Linked DNA regions of Saccharobesus litoralis. The protein of the gene in region 3 interacts with the protein of the main gene of each other region in a pairwise test. Links are inferred from orthologs where the notes say so. Each region holds a gene or a part of one and is shown on either strand. Other genes may lie near its edges.

Region 1 (6,388 bases), 1.5 Mb from region 3 along the record:
TTTGGCTTCAAATACCGGAACAGGCTCAACGTTGATATTCTCAGCTTCTATTGCATCGGCTTTAATAACCTTGGCAGGTGCACTAGGTTGGCTGGGCGTTGCAGCGCTAACGTCGGGCGAATTTTGACTTGACTCTATTGTGTCTTGTAGCATTTCAGCTTGCGCTGACTGGCGTTTAGATGCCGCTTCTGCTGCAACACGACGATCCTGAGCTGAAGGTTCAGCAGGCGCTAGTGCGGCTCTTTGCACTTGCTCCATTTTACGGGCTGTAGCCTCAGGGTCGTTAGGCACTTCCGACACATCAATTTTGACTTCACCACCGACAGCGTAGCGATTACCATCAGGGCCTTTTTCATATTCATAGCTAGGTGAACCCGCATATTGGCCACCGATAGATGCGTGTGCTTGTTCATGCGTTTTGACTTCGCGATCACGCTCTTTTAATTCGGCTAGTTGTTGGCGTTCTTGCTCTTCTTGTTGAGCTTGCTGACGATCTTTACCACGATTTTCTTGATCGTCCGTCGCGTCTTTTTGTTCGCCTTGGTTTTGTACATCTTGCTGGCGTGACTCTTCAGCCTGAGCTTGTTGTTGTGATTTTATATAATCGTAGGTAAGAGGCTGCTGTCGGCCAGCTGCTTTTTCGCTATCTGAGCCTAAACCACGCTCGGCGGCGGAATTTTCGGATTCAGTGGTTTGCGGAATTAATTGACGGGCAAGCGCATCTTTACGGGCCTGCTCTGTGTGCGGGTTTGCCGTATTGAGATTTAAGTTAACAGGAAACTGGGTAACTATGTTCATGGTCAGTCAGTTTGCTCGTATACGCGCCTATCAAATTAAAAAACTATCGAATTAATCAGCGTTAAGCTTTTAAGTCGATAATTTTACCAATTACTTCGTCAGTTGTTTGTAACGCTTTGATATTGGCACTCGCGGCATTACGTTGCTCTAACAAAGAGGTTAATTTATCTGTAGTAGACGTTATTGGCTCACGGTTAGCGTTTTCAGCTAAGCTTTGTTCTTCTGCTTTGCTTTGTAATGCTTCGCGTTGTTGCGGCAAACTTTCTGATGCAATTTTGTGGGAGGTTTGGCTTATACCCTCTGATGCTTTTTGTAACCCTGCTAAACTTGTATTAAAAGCGGATCCAATTTGCATACAACCACCTATTGCAAAAAAACATATTGTTTGGCTGTGAAAAAAATCACATACCGACTACTACACCTCTTTCTATTATCGTATAAAAATCAGACAAATTAAAGTTTTTGATAGATCTTACAGCAATTATTGGTGAAGCTGTATATGCAAGCACTGATGGCCTTTTTACTGTTATTTTGCCAAGTTAAGCCATCTTAGATTGGTGGGACCCATTTAATCTCTATGCTTCGCGCAGGGGTGAACCTATGCTTCAGCATCCTTTATTCACAATTTCTCTACTTAAGGTCGATAATAAGCTTCCTCTGTAATTTCATGGTCTGTGAGTAGATGAGTCATTAAATCTGCCCATGAATCAAACAAAACATACCGGATTGTGACTCTGAAGTTTTCCCATAAAAAACGCTTTGAACCGTACTCTTGCCGACACTGTTGGTACGCTCCATCTGTCAATTCAAAGATTTGATGGTAGAAAAAGGCAAGCAAGGTCAGTAGGTACATGTTGTAACTTAAATTCTCGTGGCCATGACCGTAGTTATGTTCAACTTCATACCCTTGGTTTTTAAGGCTGTTGAAGCATTCGTTTTCTATTTTCCATCGACAGCGCCCTGCTTTCGCCAACGCAATCACATTGTCTTTATTTATCTCAATGTCACTGACCCAGCTACCAAGATATGTCTGTTTACCCTTTTTGATTTGCCGATATTCTAGATAATTGACATGGATACTCTTTTCGCCACCATGAAGTGGCACATCATTTTGCCAACTAAATTGGTGAGTCACGTCTTTTTCATCTGTGTATGACTGACTAGATAGTGACTCATAAGCCGCTAACCAGTCATACAGGTACTTATGGTCATCTTTCTTTGCCATAAATAGAAAGCTAAACCCTTCTGCCAATGTCGATTCGATTAAGGGTTGTTTCGACATTAAACCGTCACCGCAAATAATAAAGGATTGACGAGGGTGAGCTTTTTTCAGCCTTTTTACAAAGCGCTTAGCCGCATTCATTTCACAGTCTTGTTTTTTCGCACCGTCTGTATTTTTTATGGCTTCAGGCATAACCGGAATAACCTGTCGCTGACTTGGATGCATAATGGCACCTTGTAATACCGCATGGTTATAGGTGATTTCGCCATTACGATGTTGCTTCGTTAGGCAGCCGTCACAGTGGACACTTTTGGAGCTGTGGTATTGAGTTCCATCAATGGCACAAAGGAGTTTACCAGGTAGCACTTCAAAGCTTTGTAAGTGATGATGACGTCTAAGTCGTTCAAAGTAATCTTTAAAAACCGGTGCAAAGCATTCACTGTCTATGGTATCCAGAATGTCTTTCATCTGGTTGTCTTTGGGCGTCTCTTTGATACGAAATAGGGTATTTAAATTACTTCGTTGATACTTTCTCTCTAGTCTTTTTTGGAATTGAACCAGCGAAGGGTCTTGAAAATACATACAAGCAAACGCACTCATGACTGTATCGTGAAGGGTGTACGTGCACTTGCCTTGTTGACGAGGATCATCAAAACTTTCAATATGCGATGACATGGCTTTTCGCAACGCATCGAAACTAAGGTGCTTTTTACTTTTCGTTAAAGAATTCAAAATTATGCAAGCCAATTAATTATGGTATTAGCATGCAACACTTAAATCATTTTGTCTGTGATCTTTTTCCACACTTGTTGTGATCGATTGACCTATCTCGACAAATTTAGCGCGAAAACTTTATTTTTTAGTCCCTTGTAAACCTTGAATTCCTTGGCGTTGTGTATTTACCAATAATTGCTGTAGATCTTAATTGACTAAAGACGATCTTTTTACTCATTTTAAATTTTGGCTAAACCGAATTATTTCTTCAATAAAATCATCAAGATGCGAAATAAAAGGCGCGTGAGAAGCTTTAGCGAAAACTACTGACTCGGCAGAAGGTTGAAAAACTTTAATTTTTTCTATGGCTTTTTGCGGGACAAGCGCATCTAAGCGTCCATATAAACGCAGGGTAGGTAAGGTAATATTACTTATGTTTTTCCGTAAATCAGCTTGTTCTAATATGGTTAATCCGCCTTTTAATGCATTCAAATGGGGCGAAGGATATTCGAGTAATTGCTGTTTCAATTGGCGAATATCTTGTTTTGCAGTTGGGCTGCCCATGGCTTGAATGGCTAAAAAGCGTTCAAGTGTGACTTGATAGTCTTGTGCAAGCTGCTGCTGAAAACCGCTTAATACAGCGGGTTTAATACCTGGCCAGTCTGTTGTTTGACAAGCTTGAAAGTAAGGCGTGCTGGCAATGGTGATAAGTGCAGTGAGTTTACTTGGGTGGTGCAGCGCTAAGTACTGAGCTACCAAACCTCCCAGAGACCAACCAGCAATTATGCCAGGTTCATTAATATCATTGGCAATATCGTCGCTGATTGCCGCTAAAGTGTACGGTTCTAAATCACGCTGACTTTTATTACCAAATCCAGCAATATCTAAGCACTTTACGCGAAATTTAGTCGATAATTTTTCGACGACAGGTAACCAAACAGCTTGGTTCATGCCCCAACCATGGACAAAATAAATAAGCGGTTTATTATTCAAGTTATACTCTCAATCAAGGATGACACTATGCGATGGCCGCGCAGTCTAGCACAATTTTCGATAGGTAAGGGTGCAATGTCTTTACCTTGTTTACTGTGCGATGAGCCGCAAAACAATCATCATCATATATGCGATACTTGCTGGCACGACAGTTTACAGTTCAGCCTATGTCACTCTCCTATCGAATTAACACAACATCCACATGCATTAGCAACTATGGAGCTAAAGGCGATAGATGGTTTATGCGTACCTTTTATTTATCAGTGGCCGTTAAGCCATTTGATAACTGCATACAAATATCAGGATAAAACAGCTGTACGTGGTGCATTATCTGCGTTTGCGCAACAAGGCTTACAGCAATGGCAACTAGCAGGTGGTGTTGGAGGAAATGGTGAAGAGTTAAGTATTGACTTTAACAAAGCACCAGACGTTTGGACTCTGGTGCCAAATCATGCTTGGCGTTGGCTTAAGCGCGGGTTTAATCATCTCGATTATTTACAAACGATGGCACTGAATATATCTAATATAAAAGACGTGAGTGGCGGGATAACTCGAACCAAACATACCCATTCGCAAGCTAAATTAACTGCGCATAAGCGGCGTAAAAATTTAGCCTCGGCTTTTCAAGTGAATGTTGATCTGACAGGGCAGCACATTTTGTTGTTAGATGACGTGGTAACCACAGGAGCCACATTATCCTCTCTTGCCCAAACCTGTAAACAGGCTGGGGCTGTCAAAGTTTCAGCTTTTTGTTTAGCTTGGGCGCGTTTAGATTAACGCGCCTTAAAGCTTACTAAAAACAGCACGCTCAGCTTAAGGTTGTAGCATGCTACTGCTAAGCAGCAAGGCGTTATTAAATAACCGCTCAGTTCCTTTCCAGTATCCTCTGAACAGTAAATTATCAGTCCAAGCAATGATTAACCCGTGCTCTAACTTGTGGGCTGTCATTGCGGTTGAGTTATCTATCAGTTGCTGATTGGGCTGACTGGCGTAACCGGCTAATAATGAAGCCGAAGGATAGTTAATTATGTCACTAAATGGCGTTGCGGCTTCTTCCATGACAAGCTGCCTATTTTTAAATAGGGCAATTTCTGATTGGCTATAGCCAAAGGTTAAAGGGTGGCTGGTATCTAATACCCCTTGGAAAACGGCGCCACTAATGCGTTTTAACCCTTGTAGTTTTTCGCGTTCATTGAAAGCAAACTTGTCGTTTTCAAAGTAATTGTTTAACTCTTTGCGAGTTAAAAATGCATTATTAATTAATCCTTGATTGGCACACCATTTTGCAGCGCGTTTTTGTGCCAGCAATATTCCGCCATTTTTTACCCATGCCTGTATTTTTTCTGTAATGCTTTTTGGCAAGTCATAGTAGTAGCCGTCTGGCATATATAAATGAGTGTAATGCTTTAATTGGTATTGTTTTAAGCGATGGATATCTAATTTAACTAAAGGTATTTTTAGTTGGCTGTCGAAATGTTGCCACGCTTCTCCTGCTTCGTACGTATTAATGCCAGAGCCGACTAGCATGGCAGGGTTAATGGCTGTTAACGGCTTAAAGCTACTGCTGCCAAGGTCAACCCCGTTGACGCTTGTCCCGTGGTTAACCGCAGTAATTGTGGTGTGGTGTTGTTTACTGAATTCCGTCAGGTTTGTTATCGCTTGTTCTATATTGGTTTGGCTTTTGGGAAAGATCAATAATGTGCCAGCAGGGTATGTTTGATTTTGGTCGGCGACTTTAATGGTGAAATTGTCATAGGCGACTTTCACTTTAATGTTTGATTGTAATAACTTGGCCAAAAAGCTGGCGTTATTGCTGGTTTGCCAGTCGATGAGCCAAGCGTAATCTGTGTTGCTTAGTTGAGTTTGAGGTTGATAACGGTTGTTTGGTCGCCAAGCATTTTGTGATGATTTTATGCGGTGGAAACTACTTTGGATCGCAATCGCCTCAACACCATGAGATAGCGCTAAATTCCAGTTACTGACATCGTAAAATGTATTGTCTTTAAAGGTTTGACGTAAACTCAATAGGCTTTTTAGTAAGCGATATTGGCTTTGCTGCACGGGTAGCCAATATGAAGATTGGCTGGCATATTGTTTATCTTCATATTTGTAATCGCTGACCAGTGGATACACTTGGATTTTATGCCGATGTAATAAAGTCAGAAGATGCTCAATGTTGGCTGGATCTTTGCCGTGCAACAGGTAACCTACGGTATCGTCTCGTTTCGCTAATTTCTTACTTTCGGCAAAAAAGTTTCGTTTGTAATCGAGTAAGGTAACGCGGTTTTCGATGGCTGCGTCAACTAGGCTTTGCCCAGCAGTAAGTTGATTACGAATGGCTTGGGCAAAGGTGACAGGACCATTATGGCTGTCAATAACTTGTCCTAATGTTGAACCTTGTTCGTACAGAATACCAATTGACCCTTGCAGGTCAGGATAACTAGACGCCTTGCCTAAGTAAAAATCGTCAAATCGTTGCTTGCTAAAATAAGGTTGTTGTTGTTTATCGAATTTTTTTGCCGTGGCATCGGTTAGTAATTTGGTTAGTTGCTGATTTTTTTCTGGGGTTAGCGGGTTAACGCGGCTGGCGATTCCAGGCTGAAAAAAGTAACTATGTGCATGATGCATTTCGTGAAAGTCAGCGACAACATTAGGTCGGTA
Region 2 (6,460 bases), 3.8 Mb from region 3 along the record:
GCTTGATGGTGCTTTTTGGCGTAATGACAGATTTAACTTGGCCATTTTACAGTGCTTTGATCATAGCGAGTGGCATGCTTATTCGGCAACAGCTTTGGGTTAGAAACCGTGATAAGCAAGCTTGCTTTAAGGCGTTTTTAGATAACCACCCAGTGGGTATGGTGATTTTTATTGGTCTAGCGGCAAACTTTTGGTTATCCGCAATTTAACTCATCTCTTAACCTTATTTTGGTTTAGTTTAGGTTAAGAGATGAGGTTTATTTAGTGCTCGTGTTTGCAAATTTAAGGGTGACGGATTGTTGCCAATATATCCCCGTCTAATAATTCAAAAACAATTGAACGTAACCCGCCTAGAGTGTCGGTCGATTCTAACAAGCCATCATCATTTGATTGCAGGTAGCCTAACTCGCGTAATTTTAAAATTAGCTGATTGATCAAGCTCTTGTCGACAAATTCAGGGCCTTTGATTCCGTTTAGCTTGGCTAATTGCTTAGCATGATCTAATGCTTGGCTTTCTAAATCGGTTCTGGCAATCGCTGGTGTCTGCTCTAATACAGCGAGTACAATTGCGTAGCGCTGCAATGTTTCTTGACAGTAGCTGGCTAATAAATGTAATTGTTGATAACGAGAGTCGGCATGACGAATAGCCTGTAACTCCTGATTATCAATCGTCAGCATTTTGTAGTCTTTAAGTGTTGCTAAAATATGGTCGAGATGGGCTTCTAACTGCGCTTGGCTAAACTTTAAAAAGTACTCACCGGCAATTAACCGTAGCAGAGTTTGCCATTGAGTTAGTATGGTTGCACGGTTATTTTTTGCGTCCGCAATCAAGCTTGCGGCCGCGAGTGAAGGTAACAAGAATACATGCAAAACATTGTTGCGATAGTATGTTTGTAATACGGCTTCAGAATCCGTTAAGGAAATAATGTCAGTCTTGCCTTTTTCGACTTGGTACTTATCCATGGAAATCGCATGCTCGACTAGTAATTTGGGATGCGGATCCGGAGGTAAGGTTAGCTCAGAGAAAGGGGCATGTTGTTCAAGCAAAGCTAAACATAGCTTGAGCTGATTTTCGAGATCGTCTCTAAATAATGAATGTTTAGGTGCTGCAAGTAAGGCTAGGGCTGATAAATTAACGCCATTTAATGCCGCTGCTCGATTGATATTACACATCACTTGCTGAGCAATATCGTTGACAAAGCCTGGAAACCAAGTGGGTTTTTGTGGAATGGTTGGATGAATATCCTCGCGCCAGTTCTCCACTTTGCTATTGAGTTGTTTGTTTAAGCTAATCGGTTCGCCAAAATTAACATAGCCTTGGCCAAAGTGACGCAATTTACGCAATATACCTAATACTTGCCAGAATGACTCTTTCTGTTTAGCTGCACCACCAAGCTCGCGCATGTAAGTACTGACTTCCATTACATGCTCATAGCCAATATAGACAGGAACCAAGGTGATAGGGCGATCCAAACCACGTAAAGCGGATTGCACTGTCATGGCCAACATACCTGTTTTGGGCTTAAGTAAGCGCCCTGTACGTGAGCGGCCAGATTCAGGATAGTATTTTATCGCATAGCCACGACTTAAAAGTTGTGCCATGTACTCTCTAAAAGCGGCTGAATAAAGTTTGTTACCACGAAATGAGCGGCGCATAAAAAAGGCACCACCACGGCGAAAAATAGGCCCCATTGGCCAGAAGTTTAAGTTGATGCCCGCTGCAATATGAGGAGGAACTAATCCCTCGTGATAAATCACATAGGTTAATAGTAAGTAATCCATGTGGCTGCGATGACAAGGTACGTAAACTACCTCGTGACCTTCATGGGCAAGCTTACGCACTGTTTCTACGTTGGTGATGTGGATCCCATGATATAACTTGTTCCATATCCAAGTAAGAACGCGATCGCCAATACGTACCGCATTTTCTCGATAGTCTGCGGCCATTTCATCTAAGTATTGGCGCGCGGTTTCACGGGCTTTATTGATACTAATATTTTTACTTTTAGCTTCGTCTTCAATCACTTTTTTTAATGCTGGCGAGGCTAATAAACTATTAATTAGCTGATCTCTTTCCCACAGCTTTGGGCCAGCAATCGCGAGCTTTTGGCGTTGAAAATGAAAACGTGCTACCCGTAGCAGTTTTTGGGCAATAGCTTTATCAGAACCATGATCGTCAGCGACTTCTCGGCAGGACACGGGTTGACTGAACTGAATGAGATTGTGACGCCCTGAAAACAGAACAATAAAAAACTTTGCTAAAGCACTTGGCTTGCGTTGATCGTTGAAGACCACATCAGCATCAAGGTTAGCTTTACCTGGGTAACGTCCCCAAGTTGAAAAACAAGGGATTAATTGAGCATCAATACCGGTTTGTTCTTTATGTTGCTTAAGTAACTGTTCGACTTGCGACAAAGCTTCTGTCGGTTTACGTTTAATCTTTAGGCTGGATGCCATACGATCAAGGCAAATATACCTCGTGTAGAGAGTGCCATTGACGTTAACTTTGCTAAATGGAGACGGTAGATCAAATTTTTTACAGATGCGCTGTAGAGCAAGCAGATCAAAAATTGACTCTTCTTTTAAAACGTAAAATAAAGGCTTGTCGTGATCAATGTTGATCTCAGCTTCTAATTGCGCTGGAATGACTTTGGTGCGAATAAAAGGTCTAACGGGCCATTTTAATACATGGCTGAGCACCGCGTTAAGTTCGCTCATATTTGAGTTTAGCTAAAAATATGCATGAAATATGAAGATAATTATATCATGAGCGCCGTTTTCAGCCTACGCAACAACCATGACATTTTTTGTGGCGATATAGTCAGTTAGTTATAGATAAATATAAAAGAGGAAATATAAACCCTGCTTAAGCACTTAATAGCCAAGTGGCTGTACCTAAAAATGCAAATATACCGACTACATCTGTGACGGTTGTTAAAATTACGCCTCCAGCGAGAGCAGGGTCTATTTCTAAGCGTTTTAATATCAGTGGAATACTTACACCCGCAATGCCGGCTGCGAGCATATTCATTAGCATGGCAAAAGCAATAATCCCACCGAGTAATAAGTCTTGTTTCCAAAGTGCGACGACAGAGGCAATCAATACTGCCCACAAAACCCCATTCAGCAAGCCGATAGTAAATTCTTTTATTATTAGCCAGCGCACGTTGGTTGGTGCAACGTGGCCTACCGCCATTGCCCGGATCACTAAGGTTAATGTTTGGTTACCTGCGATACCGCCCATACTGGGTACTATCGTATTGAGTACAGCTAAAACTGCGAGTTGGGAAAGAATGTCTTCAAAAGCACTAGAAACTAAAGCGGCCAATAATGCTGTAATTAAATTAATACCCAGCCAGATAGAGCGACGCTGGGTACTTTTGATAACGGGAGCAAACGTGTCTTCTTCGTCGTCTAAACCCGCCATACTCATCATGGAATGTTCGGCATCTTCACGAATAATATCAACAATATCATCTATGGTGATCCTACCTAATAGTAGACCTTGCTCATTGGTAACAGGTGCTGATATCCAATTATGGCGCTCAAATTGTTTAGCAACTTCAGATTCGTCCATATCCGCAGGGATAGTTTCCGCTTCTTCTTCCATAATGTCTGACACTAAAGTCGCGGGGTTTGACGTGACCACGAGTTTTGCCAGACTTAATGTGCCGAGTAACTTGTCTTGATCATCAACCACGTACAATACGTCAGTTGCTTCTGGAAGATGGCCACGCAACCTGAGATAGCGACTCACGACTTCAATAGTCACATCAGGACGGATGGTGACGGTATCCGTATTCATGATAGCGCCGGCGGTGTCTTCCTCGTAGCCTAGGGCTTTTTCTGCACGATGACGATCTTGCTCATCCAGCGATTGCAAAACGGCTTGGTAAGTTTCATCGGGCAGGCTACGTAATACTTCGGCAAGATCATCGGTATCTAACCCTTCAGTGGCTTCGGCAACCATTGAGGGGTTCATTTTTTGGATGATGCTATTGCGAACGTCTTCAGATAGCTCTTCAAGAATGTCGCCGTGAAACTCTGGGTCAATTAATGTCCAAATAACATGGCGTTGTTTGCTGGGTGAGGACTCTAAGACGTGGGCTATATCTCCGTCAGACATCTCGTGCAGTATATTACGCACGTGCACAAACATGCCTTGACTTAGCGCATGGCTAATATCGCTTAGCAAGTTTTGGCTATTGTCTTGTTCGAAGGTGTCCTGCATATCCCGCAGATCTTTATCAGAAATATTATGCGCTTAGTCTACCGCAAGCCTGTTTGCAATTCTAACTATTAGTGTTGAAAACACAGGGGAGTAGGGCTACTCAGCTTCTTCAAATTTATTGGCTATTAGTGCTTTTACGGCTTCTAATGCCGCTGGGGCATCTTCGCCAGTGCATTGTACGGTTATTTGTTTGCCTTGCGCACCAGCAAGCAGCAAAAGCGCCATAACACTTTGGGCGTTGGCTGATTTACCTTCGCAGCTAATGGTAATTGTCGATTGGAATTGTTGGGTTAGCTCAACGAGCTTAGTTGCCGCTCGTGCATGTAGCCCAAGCTTGTTAACTATGGTGAGTGACTCTGATACACAAATTGACATGAACTAACGACGCTGCTCTCGATGTAAAATGGTGATGTTATCTCTTTCTTGTTTAAAGGCATCAGCTAATGTTTGTGCCACATACACAGACCTATGCTGGCCACCTGTACAGCCAATGGCGACAGTCACGTAACTGCGATTATTGCGCTCCAGCGCAGGTAACCAAGTTTTAAGGAAGATTTTAACTTGCCAGATGAATTCACTCACTTCTGGACTTTGCGCTAAGTAATCGATTACCGGTTGGTCTAAACCCGTGAGTGGTCTTAGTTCGGGTACCCAGTGAGGATTAGGCAGAAAACGCGCATCAAACACATAGTCTGCATCTTGCGGAAGCCCGTGCTTAAAACCAAATGAAGTGAATACCAACTTGAGTTGCTTGGCTTTAGTGCCAAGTATTTCGCTATGAACCAAGTCGTTTAACTGATGAATGCTTAGCCCTGTTGTATCTAAAATTAAATCAGATTGTTGCTTGATGCTGTCTAATTGGTTTTCTTCGTCTTTAATCGCTTCTTCTAAGCTAAGCTCACTGTTTTGTAAGGAGAGTGGGTGAATACGTCTTGATTCTGAAAAGCGCTTTAGCAAAGCGGTATTAGTCGAATCAAGGTAAACAACACGTAAGCTGACTTTATTACGTAATGTCTCTAAATAGGTGGAAACTTGATTCTCAGAAGGAGACGTTAGATTACGAATATCTAATGTCACCGCAACTTTATCGGCTTTGCCTTGCATTGTATTGATGAGCGACAGCAAAAGCTCTAGCGGCATATTGTCGACACAATAGTAACCTGAATCTTCAAGGTTATGTAACGCAGCGGTTTTACCTGATCCTGAGCGACCAGTGAAAATGACTAGCTGTAACATCGTTTTTCCTTAAAACTAACAACCTATTGAAATAAGCAAGTAGAATATACCACTATTTTCAGCTATTTATAGTCATGAACTTAACTTGCCATAAACTTAACAACAAACTTAATTAGTGATTGCTTGGTATAACTCTTGATTGGTTATAGCGTTTTTCACACTTTTAAGTACAGTTTTATCAGATAGTTTTTCGGCTATTAGTGCTAGTGACTTTAAGTGGTCTTGGCATTCAGACTCAGGGGCAAGTAATGCGAAGAAAACTTTGACTGGGGCATTGTCTATCGCGTCATAGTCAATGGCTTCGTCTGAGGTTAACAACAAAGCTAAACTTTTATTACAATTAAGACGACCATGAGGTAAGGCAATACCTTGACCTATACCTGTGCTGCCGAGTTTTTCACGTGCTAGCAAGGCATCAAGTATGTCTTGTTCTTGTATTTCAGTTTGCCCTAGCTGTTTAGCCGCATATTGGCTAATAACTTGAAGGATTCTTTTTTTGCTTTTAGCCGGAACTGCGCAAAATACGCAGTCCGGAGTGATTAGTTGTTCAATTTCCATTGAGCAGATTAATGACTCTTTAATTTTTCTTTATGTTTGATTACTTGCCTGTCGAGCTTGTCAATTAATGAATCAAGCGCTGCATACATATCCTGGTGATCGGACGTGGCAAATATCTCTCCGCCGTTAATATGCAAAGTCGCTTCCGCTTTTTGCACTAACTTTTCCACGCTTAGGATAACATATACATTGTTTATATGATCAAAATGTCGCTCTAGTTTTGCAAACTTTGTGTCGACATACGTTTTTAAAGCCTCGGTCACTTCTACATGGCGGCCAGTTAAGTTGATTTGCATAGGCTTTTCCTTCTATGGTTGCGAGCCCTAAAGTAGGCTCTTACGTTGGTTTGATGGTGGAATCGACAAAGCTTCTCGGTACTTAGCTATGGTACGGCGAGCGACTTGAATACCTTGTTCAGCTAACAGGTCGGTGATT
Region 3 (5,374 bases):
TTGCCATCGGCTGCCTTCAATAAACGTGATTTTAAACTCGGCTGGTTTGGCAAATACTAAAGCTTCAACTAATTCGCGCTGAGTTGCCTTTTCCGGCAAGCGATAAGTCCCCGCTTTAATGTCACGTAAATGCGGATTTAGCCAAACGAGTATTTTAAATGCAAACGGCTCTTGAATCATATTGCTATGCTCAAGCTGCTCGATTAATTTGTAGTACGACCAACCCGATTCAATAGTAAATAACGGCTGATGTATAGCCGCAGGTTGTTGCCATTGGCTAGCAATTTTAAATGCCAAAACACTTGCGACAGTTAAACAAGCAAAAATACTCGCGGCCAATAGTTTTAAAAATGTGGATAATTTAATTTTCAAAAGTGCGCTTAAAATGATGAACGGGTTCAACTGATAGGCTATTTTCGGCGATTTGCGTCACAGGCACAATACCTTGCAATGCATTGCAGGCAAAAGCCGCGGTGAAGTTTGTTAAGTTTTGCCTAGCAATAGCACAAACTTCAATTTTGATATTATGTTTTTTCGCCTGTTGCAGTATATATTGTCTATATACCCCAGCCACACCAGCCAAACTTAATTCTGGGGTATACCAAGTATGACCATCATAAAAAAACAAGTTTGCAATCGAAGTTTCGATAACATTTCCAGTCAAATCACAAACAATGGCATCACTCCAACCTTTAGCTTGTAATTCTTGTTTAAGCATTACCTGCTCTAGGCGGTTACAATGTTTTAATCCGGCTAAAGCAGGTTGATGACCTAACGTAAAATCAGCAATGTTTAACGCGATACCTTGTTGTAATTGTGCAAGCCAATCAATTGGTAATTCCGATGTATAGATAAAAGCTTGATAGTCAGGTGGTTCAGGTATGGCGTAACCGCGTTGGCTTTCGCCACGGCTAATAATGATTTTCACAACCGCCGTTTGCTTACCTTCTGCATGGGAGGACAGCATCTCAAAAAGCCATTGCCACTCACTTTCATCAATGACAAAACCCAACCTCGATGACGCCAATTGCAGACGAGCTTGATGATATGAAAATAGCTGAATTTCACCCGAGCACACTTTCATGGTTGTAAAGTGTGCGTCACCAAATTGTATAGCCCGATTATAAGGACTCAATTTTGACCGTTCAGAAATAAAATGGAGGCGCATTTAAAGTGTTTCTAATAACAAAGTTAAACCTAATATAGTCTTCTCGCTCAGGCTTTATGGTTCATTGTCAGCGCTTACTCTCGACTTTGGCTCCTGCGTCGTCCTACTACCTAAATCCCTTTAGGCAACCCCAATCACATAATAGAGCATATGCTCATGGGGATTCGAAGCTTGCCTGCATGGATGCAGGTAAGGGGCGAGAGCAGGACGCGGTAGCTTTGACGGCTTTGCCTACATGGATGTAGGTACTTAGGTTTCGTCTGGAACCAGAAACCTGCCACTAAAACCTGATCGCTTTGACTATACTTACGATAAAATAATAGAAAAATCGACCTAATTTTTCTAATTTTTCATGTCAGGCCATTTAAAATTATCTTTAGATATTCTGGTTTTAGGTTTGTTTTTAACTGGCTTAGAAAACGACTTTTTCGTGACTTTCACTGTTTCATTACCAGAAGGTTGCCAATTAGCATATGGGTTATCACTTGGCTTTTTGGGCGTTTTATTGAAAGGCTTTTTAGGCGCTTTTGAGAATTGATTACCTGCAGAAGAAACTTCACTATCACCACGATATTTTACCTGCATTCCGCTCAAAAACTTGCGTAACAACTGGTCTTTACATTCACGAAAATGATGATGTTGCGGGTTACGAAATAGCGCACTCAATTCATGTTTACTGATGGAAAAGTCTCCATGCGAGATCATTGCAATGAGTTCTTCTGATTGTAAATTTAACGCGATTTTTAGTTTCTTTAGAATGATATTGTTGTTTAAATGGTCTTCCGCTTTAGGTAAAGGTTTACCTTCTTGTTTACCGCGTTTTTCGACAATAAAGCCATTTAAAAAGTTAGAAAATTCGCGATCGCTACACCGCACATAAGCTTCATCTTCTTCTTTTTTTAACCACTGGGTAATTAACGCCGGTTCAACTTTATAACCAACCAATTCCAAAATACTGGCCATTTTGGCGTCGTTATAATTAAAGGTGTAGCGAATACGACGCAAAATATCATTGTTGGTCATTTTAGTCTGCTCCAAAGTATCATAGCTATTCGCTAGTAAAGATGATCAGTCTGAACATCAAAAAGCAATAGCTTGAATTAATTTGGGTGCATTATACGCAAAACAGTGAAAATAACTCCTAATATTCTTCTCGCTCAGATTTTATGGTTCATTGTCTGCGCTTGCCCTCGACTTGGCTTACAAGCCCCAACTTTTGGAGCTGACAGGATGTAAGTACTTAGGTTTCGTCTGGAACTAGAACCCGCCCCTAAAACCCGATCACTTTGACTATAATACAATTAAAAAAGGCCAGCATAGCTGACCTTTTTTACAATACTAAAAAGCGTTTGGATTTAAACTTTTTTAAATAGAAGTGAACCGTTAGTTCCACCAAAACCAAATGAATTACAAAGCGCAAGCTCCATATTTAATTGGCGTGCTTCGTGCGGCACATAATCCAAATCACAGCCCTCATCTGGATTATCTAGGTTAATTGTTGGCGGAATAGCGCCATCTTGTACTGCTTTAACCGTGATAATCGCTTCAATGGCACCGGCTGCACCAAGCAAATGGCCTGTCATCGATTTAGTCGAGCTAACCGCTAACTTGTATGCGTGATCGCCAAATAAGTTTTTCACAGCCGCTGTTTCTGCTTTATCGCCAACTGGAGTTGATGTACCGTGGGCATTGATATAATCAATCGCTTCTAGTTCAACACCTGCATCGCGAATGGCATTAGCCATTGCAGCTTGAGCACCACGACCATCATCCGGCGGAGACGTAATATGATTGGCATCACCACTCATACCAAAGCCAACTAGCTCAGCATAAATTTTTGCACCACGTGCCTTGGCATGCTCATACTCTTCAAGCATAACAACACCCGCACCATCACCCATGACAAAACCATCACGGTCTTTGTCCCAAGGACGGCTAGCACGAGTTGGATCATCATTTCGTGATGAAAGTGCACGAGCAGCAGCAAAACCACCTAAACCAAGTGGAGTCGTAGCGGCTTCTGCACCACCTGCTAACATGGCATCAGCATCACCATACGCGATCATACGCGCAGCATGACCAATACAATGAACACCTGTGGTACAAGCGGTTGTAATAGCAATATTCGGCCCTTGCAAGTTGTACATAATCGACAAATGACCTGAGATCATATTAATAATGGTCGATGGCACGAAGAAAGGCGACATGCGTTTCGGGCCGCTTTTTAATAATTTACTGTGGTTTTCTTCAATTAAGGTTAAACCACCAATACCAGAGCCAACGCTAGCACCAATGCGATGTGCATTGTCGCTGGTGACTTCGATACCTGAATCTTTAAACGCCTGCATACCCGCGGCAACGCCATACTGGATGAAAACATCCATTTTTTTGGCTTCTTTTTTAGGCAGATATTCTTCTATATCAAAACCTTTTACTAGACCGCTGATTTTGGTTGCAAAGCTAGACACGTCAAAAGTATCAATGGTTTGAATACCACTTTGACCTGCCAATAATGATTTCCATGATTCGTCTACTGAGTTACCAACAGGCGATAACATACCTAGACCAGTGACGACTACACGACGTTTAGACACTTTTCTTGCCTCCGAATGGAGAAAAACAGATGGGTTTTTGCTTTATCTATATGGATATGAAAAGGGCGGTGAAGAACCGCCCATAAAGAATCTTATTCTTTGTTCGCGTCTACGTAATCAATTGCTGATTGAACCGTAGTAATTTTTTCCGCTTCTTCATCAGGGATTTCTGTGTCGAATTCTTCTTCAAGAGCCATAACTAGCTCAACTGTATCCAAAGAATCTGCACCTAAATCGTCAACAAATGATGCTTCGTTACGAACGTCTTCTTCTTTAACGCCCAATTGCTCAACGATAATTTTTTTAACTCTTTCTTCGATAGAACTCATAAGTAGGTTTCCCTTAGAAAATACGCAATTTTAATTGCTGATAGTTTATTTGATTGGCTGAATCAGTAGCAAGTTAAAATTATTAAATTGCTTCTGGTCAAACCTGTATTCTTATTGCTCAGTTCAACAATCTTTGACGCACTTATAGTGTCAAGTTTTGAGTGTGCAAATTAAAATTACGCACATAATAGCCCTTATTAGCGGCATTTCAAGCATTAACTGCGCTGTTTAACGCAGTTAAGCAAAAGTAGGTTAATAAATAACCATTACGTGCGTGCGGACATAGGCTTTATAGCCTTATGCCATGTGCATACCACCATTTACATGGATAGTTTCACCTGTAATATAACCAGCTTCTTTTGACGCTAAGAATAATACAGCTGAAGCAATCTCTTCTGGTTGGCCCAAACGTGCAGCTGGGATATTACCGAAGATAGCTTCTTTTTGCTCATCATTTAGCGCTTTTGTCATATCAGTGTCGATAAAACCTGGAGCAACCGTGTTAACTGTAATACCACGAGAAGCCACTTCTTTTGCTAAAGCTTTAGAAAAACCAATAACACCAGCTTTCGCCGCACAATAGTTAGCTTGACCAGGGTTCCCCGTTGAACCAACAACTGAGCCTATATTGATGATACGACCGTAGCGCTTTTTCATCATAGGACGTAAAGCAGTTTTTGAAATGCGGAAAATAGAAGATAAATTCGTGTCGATAATTGAATCCCACTCGTCATCCTTCATGCGCATCATTAAGTTATCGCGCGTAATACCCGCGTTATTAACTAAAATATCAACGACACCGTAAGCTTCTTTAATTGCATCAAATGTTTCAGCAATGCTGTCAGCATCGGTTACATTCAGTTTTAAGCCTTTACCGTTTTCACCTAAATAATCACTGATAGCAGCAGCACCATTGTCACTTGTTGCCGTGCCAACCACTGTTGCTCCGGCTGCAACTAATTTAAGTGCGATTTCTTTACCAATACCACGACTTGCGCCAGTGACTAAAGCGACTTGTCCTTCTAAGTTTCCAAACATGATATTACTCACTAATGAAAGATTCGATTGATGCAATATCGTTAACCGATGTTGCAGATAATGATTTATTAATACGTTTTGTTAAACCCGCTAATACTTTACCTGGGCCCACTTCAACTAATTGGCTAATACCTTGAGCCGCGAGTTGCTCAACACTTTCTGTCCAGCGAACTGGGCAATAAAGCTGACGAACTAAGGCATCACGAATAGCATCGCCTTCTGTTTCGATTGCCACATCAACATTA
Region 4 (6,317 bases), 3.7 Mb from region 3 along the record:
TGCTTCAAAATTACGCTCAAGCTTACTAACTCGCTGATCGATCTCATTCAATGTATTGTTAGCAAAGCTAAAAGGCGTTGCAACTGTAAACGTTGCCGCGCCAATTAGTGCTAAATAAAGATGTTTTTTTGTCATGGTCTATTAGTAGACTAGTACCGCACGTCGGTTAGCTGCGAAAGCTGATTCAGTACGAGAACGATCTAAAGGTTTCTCTTCACCATAGCTCACTACAGAGATCTGTGAAGATGAAACACCTAAGTTTTCTAAATGACGAGCAACCGCTTTAGCACGACGCTCACCTAATGCGATGTTGTATTCAGGTGTACCACGCTCATCGGCATGACCTTCAACACGGACTTTTACACCGCTATTTTCGCTTAGATAAATTGCGTGAGCTTCTAACATTTCAAAATATGAACCGCCAATACGAGCTTGGTCAAATTCAAAATTGATTGTTGTGCTTTGACGTAATTTAGCTTGTTGCTTTCTTTTCTCTTCTTTTAATTTAGCTGCGCGTTGCGCTGGGGATAAAACTGCGTTTGCACCACCAGCAGTGCCGTCAGTTGCTTGAGCAGCAGCTGAACCAGCTTTGTTAGTCGCGGCTGAACTGTCAGCATCTTCACCTGTTGTACCACAAGCAGTTAAAGTCAAAATGGGTAAAGCTAGCGCCAGCGCTTTTAAAGTTTTTGAAGGCTGCATCTTATTTTCCTTTATCTTTTCTTAGCAAATGTTTGAATTTTTATTGTTACAGCATGGGTGACCATGCTGGTGATTTATACTGTCCTACGCCTAATGGTAGGCGAGCTTTAAAGCGACCATCCACTGACACCAATGCCAGTACCTGATCACCATCATGTAATGTACTGTAGATCACCATGGATCCATTAGGGGCTATACTGGGAGATTCGTCCAAATAGGTTTTAGTTAGCACTTGTAACGCTCCTGAACCCACATCTAAACGCCCTATATGATAGTTACCACGCGTGCGGTTAACTAATATAAGCTCCTGCCCGTTTGGCGAAAATGAGCCCCCAAGGTTCATTTCACCAGTGAATGTCAAGCGTTTAACACGCTTTGTGTCTAAATTTACGCTATATAGCTGAGGTTTACCACCCCGTTCTGATGTAAAAATAAGTTTCTTTCCATCAGGAGACCAACTTGGCTCTGTATCTATCGCTCTATGTTTAGTAATACGCGATAGTTTACGAGACAATAAATCCATTACGTAAATTTCAGGATCACCATCTTTAGATAACACCATAGCCATTTTTGTGCCATCCGGTGACCACTGTGGCGCACCATTAATTCCGGGGAAAGAAGCGATCATGTCACGATCTGTACTATACAAATCTTGTATATATATTTGAGCCTGAGCATTTTCAAACGTTACATAAGCTAATTTTGTCGCATCTGGCGACCAGCTAGGTGACATTAAAGGTTCAGAGCTTGAAATTAATTCGCGTTCACCAAATCCATCGTAATCAGCAACCATTAATTTATAAGGGCGCTCTGCGTTATAGTCACTCACTTTCACGTAAGCAATACGGGTTTTAAATGCGCCAGGAATACCCGTTAATGTTTCAAACACATTATCTGAGATATGATGGGCTAATTGACGGAAACGACTTAAATCAGCCGTAACATCTGCTTCGTATAAAATGTGATCATTAGTTTCAATGAGTTCACCTTCACTTAACATGCGGGAGTTGGTGCCTGTAATTTGACCACGCACAATATCTATCAAGGTGTAATGTACTTGAAATTGGTCCAGCACGGTTTGTTTAACTTCCCCTATCAAGATAGTTTCAACCCCGGCATCTAACCAAGCTTGATAATCGACGTCAGCTTCCAGATGAGGCTTTTGTGGCATGTTGATCTGGGGGAATGGGTGAAATTTTCCACTACGAGCCATGTCTGATGCGATAATTTCAGCAATATCCATGGGCAGTTCTGTCGTACCCTCGTATTTGAATGGGATAACCGCGATAGGTCGAGTGCTTTCAACCCCTTCTGTAATCAAAATTTCTAGCTTAGCCTGAGCCTGAAAACACACCACACACAAAAAACTCAAGGCTGTAATAATTCGCTTCATAGTTACTCTATTTTTTATTTTTACTTTTCAGTTAAAGGGCAAAAGTAATGTCGATATCTTTAATTTCAACAAAAACATCAGGATCTTTCGATACAGGAACCGTTTCAGTTTGAATAACAGCTCGCTCCGCCGCTTTACATAGCAGCTCGAAACCACCTAATTTACGCACACCGATAACAAAACCACTAGGCGCTAAGCGTATGTTCAACTTACAAGATTTACCTTTGTAAATTTCATCCGAAATAAGATTAGCTTTAATTGAATCATGAATTAATCTTTCGTACTTTTGCTTTTCAGTCAAAATTTGTGAACGTTTTGCTTTTTTCAACGCAGCTTGCTCGGCCGCTAATTGCTCCGCCATAAAACGTTCAATTTCAGCTTTTTCTGCTGCTTCCTGTTCTTTACGTTTGCGTTCAGCCGCTTCTTGCTCGGCTTTTTTCTTAGCTTCTTCAGCACGCTTCTTGGCTTCTGCCGCTTCTTTTTCAGCTCTCTGCTTTGCGGCTTGTTCTGCTTCTGCCGCCTTCTTAAACTCTTTTGCTCGAGCCGACTCCTTGACTTGACGCTCTTTAGCGGCTTTCGCTTCGGCTTCCGCTTGTTTTTTCTGCTGGTCTAAATCTTTAATTTTTTTCTGGTTTTTATTAATTTGATTTTGCGCTTTTTGCGCTCGGCGCTCTAAATCTCTAATACGGTTTTCTTCAGCCTGCTGCTTTGCTTCTTTTTGAGCTTGGATCCGCTTAATCTGCTTTTCCATCTCTGCTTTATTCACAGAAACCGCTTTAACTATATCGGGTTTTAACGCGCCTTTTTCATCAACTTTGCTGAGTTCACCTTCCGCCTCAATTTGCTTAACGGCCGGTGGCGCAATCTCAAAACTAAATAATAAAACAACACCAATAACAATATGAACGCCAAACGAAGAAAAGAATGACAAAATATAATTCTGCATACTTACTCCGGATTATCCGTCATTAAACCAACTGATGGCACACCAGACTTTTGCAAAAGCACCATCATTTGTACAACCGTGTTGTAATCAACTCGTCCATCTCCTTCGACCATAACAGGGCTTTCTGGCTCTTCTATCATGTAAGCGGCAACAATAGAAGCAAGCTCTGTAGGTGTTAATGGCCCTTGTTTTTCACTACCTACCGTGACGAAATATTCGTAATCGATAGTCACTGAAGCAATAATGGGTGTTTTGGTATCTTCAGCTAACGGGTTCGCTTGCGCCTGTGGCAAACTAACATTAACCCCTTGTGTAATAAAAGGAGCAGTTACCATAAAGATAATCAGTAAAACCAGCATAACGTCGATATACGGCACAACGTTAATCTCAGCGACTGGTCTACGTCGTATTTTTTGCTGAGGATGCATTAAAACTAGTGCTCCCCTGCTTTTTCATCTTTTCCAGCCAGCGCTTGACGTTGCAAAATAGCGGAAAACTCTTCCATAAAGTTATAATAACTCGTTTCAATTTTTTCGACTGAGTTTGAAAAACGGTTATATGCAACAACGGCTGGAATAGCAGCAAACAAGCCCATTGCGGTCGCAATTAACGCTTCTGCAATACCTGGAGCAACCATATTCAATGTAGCTTGCTTAACTTCACCTAACGCAATAAATGAATTCATTATCCCCCAGACGGTACCAAATAAACCAATATATGGACTAATTGAACCAACAGTGGCTAAAAATGGTAAATGAGTTTCTAGCTTTTCCACTTCTCGAGAAAGGGACACTCGCATCGCTCGATGAGTCGCATCCATCAGCATTTCTGAAGAGCCGACATTACCTTTACGTATACGGGCAAATTCTTTAAAGCCGGCTTTGAAAATAGACTCTAAACCACTTTGCTTAGCATTTGCATAATTCAACTCTTGATACAAACGTGCTAGGTCCACACCAGACCAAAATTTATCTTCAAATTGGCTAGCACTACTTTTCGCACTGCTTAACGCCGCATTACGCTGAAATATCATGGTCCATGAAATTAATGACAATAAAAGTAGTAACACCATGACGCCTTGTACAAGTAGGCTGGCTTCAAGAAATAATCCCCAAAAGGTGATATCAGCAGACACGTAGTAATTCCTCGTATATATAGTCTGGTATGCGTAGTGGCTTCATTTCAGCTAAATTAATGGTTGCCACCAAAACTTCGGCTCGGTTGATTAATTGTTCATCACACTCAATCCATTGCTCAAATATAATGCTGGCTTTTTTGAGTGTTTTAATTCGAGTCTTCACCACTAGCTCGCTATTGAACCGAGCGGCCTGAATGTTATCAACGCTAAAAGATTTAACAATAAAAGCAAAGTTTTCAGCAAGAAGATCTTGTTGACGAACACCTAAGGTATTCATCATCTCGCTGCGCGCTCGCTCATAAAACTTCAAATAATTAGCATGATAAACAACCCCACCGGCATCCGTATCTTCGTAAAAAACACGTAAGTAGTAGAAATAGGTGTTATCAATAAAGCTGGGGTTTGGCATTTTTTGCTCTTAAGCACTTACAGCATAATGCTGAATGAAGCTTTACTTAACGCTATATTTATTATTAGGTCGAAAATATGCCAAAAACTGGCGGTTAAATAAAGAGATTGGCAAGAAATCGCAAGGCTAAACGGCAATAATTTATACCGTTTAGCGCAAGTTAACAAAAGTTATACGAAAAACAACTAGATTTGCACTTTTTTGATGAGTTTATCGACACATCCGATAACGACAAAGACTAATCCTTGCTAATACCAAAGTGTTGATAAACTCTTGGCGTCGCGATCCGCCCTCTTGGGGTTCGCTGAATAAACCCTTGCTGAATAAGATAAGGTTCAATGACATCTTCGATAGTATCTTTATCCTCACCTATTGCAGCAGCCAGATTGTCCAGCCCCACGGGTCCACCATCAAATTTATCGATAATCGTATCTAGGATTTTTTTATCCATGTAGTCAAATCCCATATTATCTACTTCGAGCATATCTAAGGCAGCGGCGGCGACTTTTTGTTCTGCCTTGCCGTCTGCTTTCACATCAGCATAATCACGAACACGTCGCAATAATCGATTGGCTATTCTCGGCGTACCTCTACTACGACAAGCGACTTCTAACGCGCCCTTTTCTTCTAAATCCATATTTAGAAAACTCGCTGAACGCATAACAATTTTTTGCAGCTCTTCCGTTTTATAAAATTCAAGACGCTGAACGATACCGAAACGATCGCGCAAAGGAGAAGTCAATGAGCCAGCTCGAGTTGTAGCGCCAATTAAAGTGAATGGCGGTAAATCCAGTTTGATTGAGCGTGCAGCTGGGCCTTCACCTATCATGATATCCAACTGATAATCTTCCATCGCTGGATAAAGTACCTCTTCAACCATAGGGCTAAGTCGATGAATTTCATCAATAAATAACACATCATTCGGTTCAAGGTTTGTTAACAGCGCAGCTAAATCGCCTGCTTTTTCTAAAACGGGTCCCGATGTGGTTTTAATATTGACGCCCATTTCATTAGCTAAAATCCGAGCTAATGTGGTTTTACCTAGTCCCGGAGGACCAAAAATTAGAACATGATCTAACGCATCTTCACGTTTACGAGCGGCTTCGATATAAATCGACATTTGCTCTACAACATGCGTTTGCCCAGTATAGTCAGATAACTTTTGTGGGCGTATCGCACGATCAACGGCGTCATCTTCGCGGTCGGCGCTAGCGCTAATAATTCTATCGGCTTCAATCATGTTGGTAACTTTTTAATTGCTATTCAGGCCTTAAAGCATGGCTTTTAAGGCATCTTTAATTATGGCTTCACTCGTCATCCCAACTTTAGCCACTTTTTTAACCGTAGTTTCAGCTTGATTCGCTTTATAACCTAAGGCTATTAACGCATCAACCGCATCATTAACTGGGTTGGTTGCGGGTTCCAACACCATATCCATATTACTAGCTTGACTATCAGCTGTTGGAGTTGCTGGAATATCACGCCAGTTTTTCAAGCGATCAGACATTTCTAGCAATAAACGTTCTGCCGTTTTTTTACCAACGCCAGGGACTTTTACAATCCGACTAATATCGGCTTGGTTAACCGCCCAAATAAAGTCTTCACCTGACATGGCTGACAATATGGCTAACGCCAATTTAGGGCCTACACCATTTGCTTTTAATAATTCACGGAACAAATCACGTTCGAATTTGGCATGAAAACCATAAAGTGCTTGCGAGTCTTCTCGGAA

Evidence for each region.
Region 1: the proteins of acpP (region 3) and bioH interact in binary tests that used the Escherichia coli proteins (3 or more experiments, as listed by UniProt). The link is inferred for Saccharobesus litoralis from one-to-one orthologs.
Region 2: the proteins of acpP (region 3) and plsB interact in binary tests that used the Escherichia coli proteins (3 or more experiments, as listed by UniProt). The link is inferred for Saccharobesus litoralis from one-to-one orthologs.
Region 4: the proteins of acpP (region 3) and C2869_RS20120 interact in binary tests that used the Escherichia coli proteins (3 or more experiments, as listed by UniProt). The link is inferred for Saccharobesus litoralis from one-to-one orthologs.

The regions. Positions count from the first base shown.
Region 1 is NZ_CP026604.1:3,163,390-3,169,777, forward strand. Bases 1,849-4,830 are described here. They hold bioH (pimeloyl-ACP methyl ester esterase BioH), read right to left. Parts: upstream 3,728-4,830; coding sequence 2,969-3,727; downstream 1,849-2,968. Other genes in these bases: C2869_RS11310 (hypothetical protein), read right to left, coding at 1,849-2,695; C2869_RS11320 (ComF family protein), read left to right, coding at 3,755-4,504; C2869_RS11325 (M14 family zinc carboxypeptidase), read right to left, coding at 4,541-4,830. In the rest of the region: C2869_RS11300 (putative metalloprotease CJM1_0395 family protein), read right to left, coding at 1-798; C2869_RS11305 (hypothetical protein), read right to left, coding at 860-1,153; more of C2869_RS11310, read right to left, coding at 1,433-1,848; more of C2869_RS11325, read right to left, coding at 4,831-6,388. UniProt on the Escherichia coli protein: The physiological role of BioH is to remove the methyl group introduced by BioC when the pimeloyl moiety is complete. It allows to synthesize pimeloyl-ACP via the fatty acid synthetic pathway through the hydrolysis of the ester bonds of pimeloyl-ACP esters.
Region 2 is NZ_CP026604.1:5,398,271-5,404,730, reverse strand. The notes cover bases 1-3,054. They hold plsB (glycerol-3-phosphate 1-O-acyltransferase PlsB), read right to left. Parts: upstream 2,719-3,054; coding sequence 283-2,718; downstream 1-282. Other genes in these bases: mgtE (magnesium transporter), read right to left, coding at 2,867-3,054; ubiA (4-hydroxybenzoate octaprenyltransferase), read left to right, coding at 1-209. In the rest of the region: more of mgtE, read right to left, coding at 3,055-4,231; C2869_RS20645 (HPr family phosphocarrier protein), read right to left, coding at 4,328-4,606; RNase adapter RapZ, read right to left, coding at 4,610-5,467; PTS IIA-like nitrogen regulatory protein PtsN, read right to left, coding at 5,576-6,025; hpf (ribosome hibernation promoting factor), read right to left, coding at 6,034-6,321; C2869_RS20625 (RNA polymerase factor sigma-54), read right to left, coding at 6,349-6,460. UniProt on the Escherichia coli protein: Catalyzes the transfer of an acyl group from acyl-ACP to glycerol-3-phosphate (G3P) to form lysophosphatidic acid (LPA). This enzyme can utilize either acyl-CoA or acyl-ACP as the fatty acyl donor.
Region 3 is NZ_CP026604.1:1,618,560-1,623,933, reverse strand. What follows is about bases 2,474-5,374. They hold acpP (acyl carrier protein), read right to left. Parts: upstream 4,092-5,374; coding sequence 3,855-4,091; downstream 2,474-3,854. Other genes in these bases: fabD (ACP S-malonyltransferase), read right to left, coding at 5,134-5,374; fabG (3-oxoacyl-ACP reductase FabG), read right to left, coding at 4,389-5,129; fabF (beta-ketoacyl-ACP synthase II), read right to left, coding at 2,524-3,762. Also shown: endolytic transglycosylase MltG, read right to left, coding at 1-372; pabC (aminodeoxychorismate lyase), read right to left, coding at 362-1,135; C2869_RS05715 (YehS family protein), read right to left, coding at 1,511-2,191. UniProt on the Escherichia coli protein: Carrier of the growing fatty acid chain in fatty acid biosynthesis.
Region 4 is NZ_CP026604.1:5,294,529-5,300,845, forward strand. What follows is about bases 2,875-5,785. They hold C2869_RS20120 (YbgC/FadM family acyl-CoA thioesterase), read right to left. Parts: upstream 4,586-5,785; coding sequence 4,163-4,585; downstream 2,875-4,162. Other genes in these bases: tolA (cell envelope integrity protein TolA), read right to left, coding at 2,875-3,038; tolR (protein TolR), read right to left, coding at 3,041-3,466; tolQ (protein TolQ), read right to left, coding at 3,472-4,173; ruvB (Holliday junction branch migration DNA helicase RuvB), read right to left, coding at 4,824-5,785. Also shown: tol-pal system protein YbgF, read right to left, coding at 1-135; peptidoglycan-associated lipoprotein Pal, read right to left, coding at 142-699; Tol-Pal system beta propeller repeat protein TolB, read right to left, coding at 746-2,092; more of tolA, read right to left, coding at 2,124-2,874; more of ruvB, read right to left, coding at 5,786-5,825; Holliday junction branch migration protein RuvA, read right to left, coding at 5,856-6,317.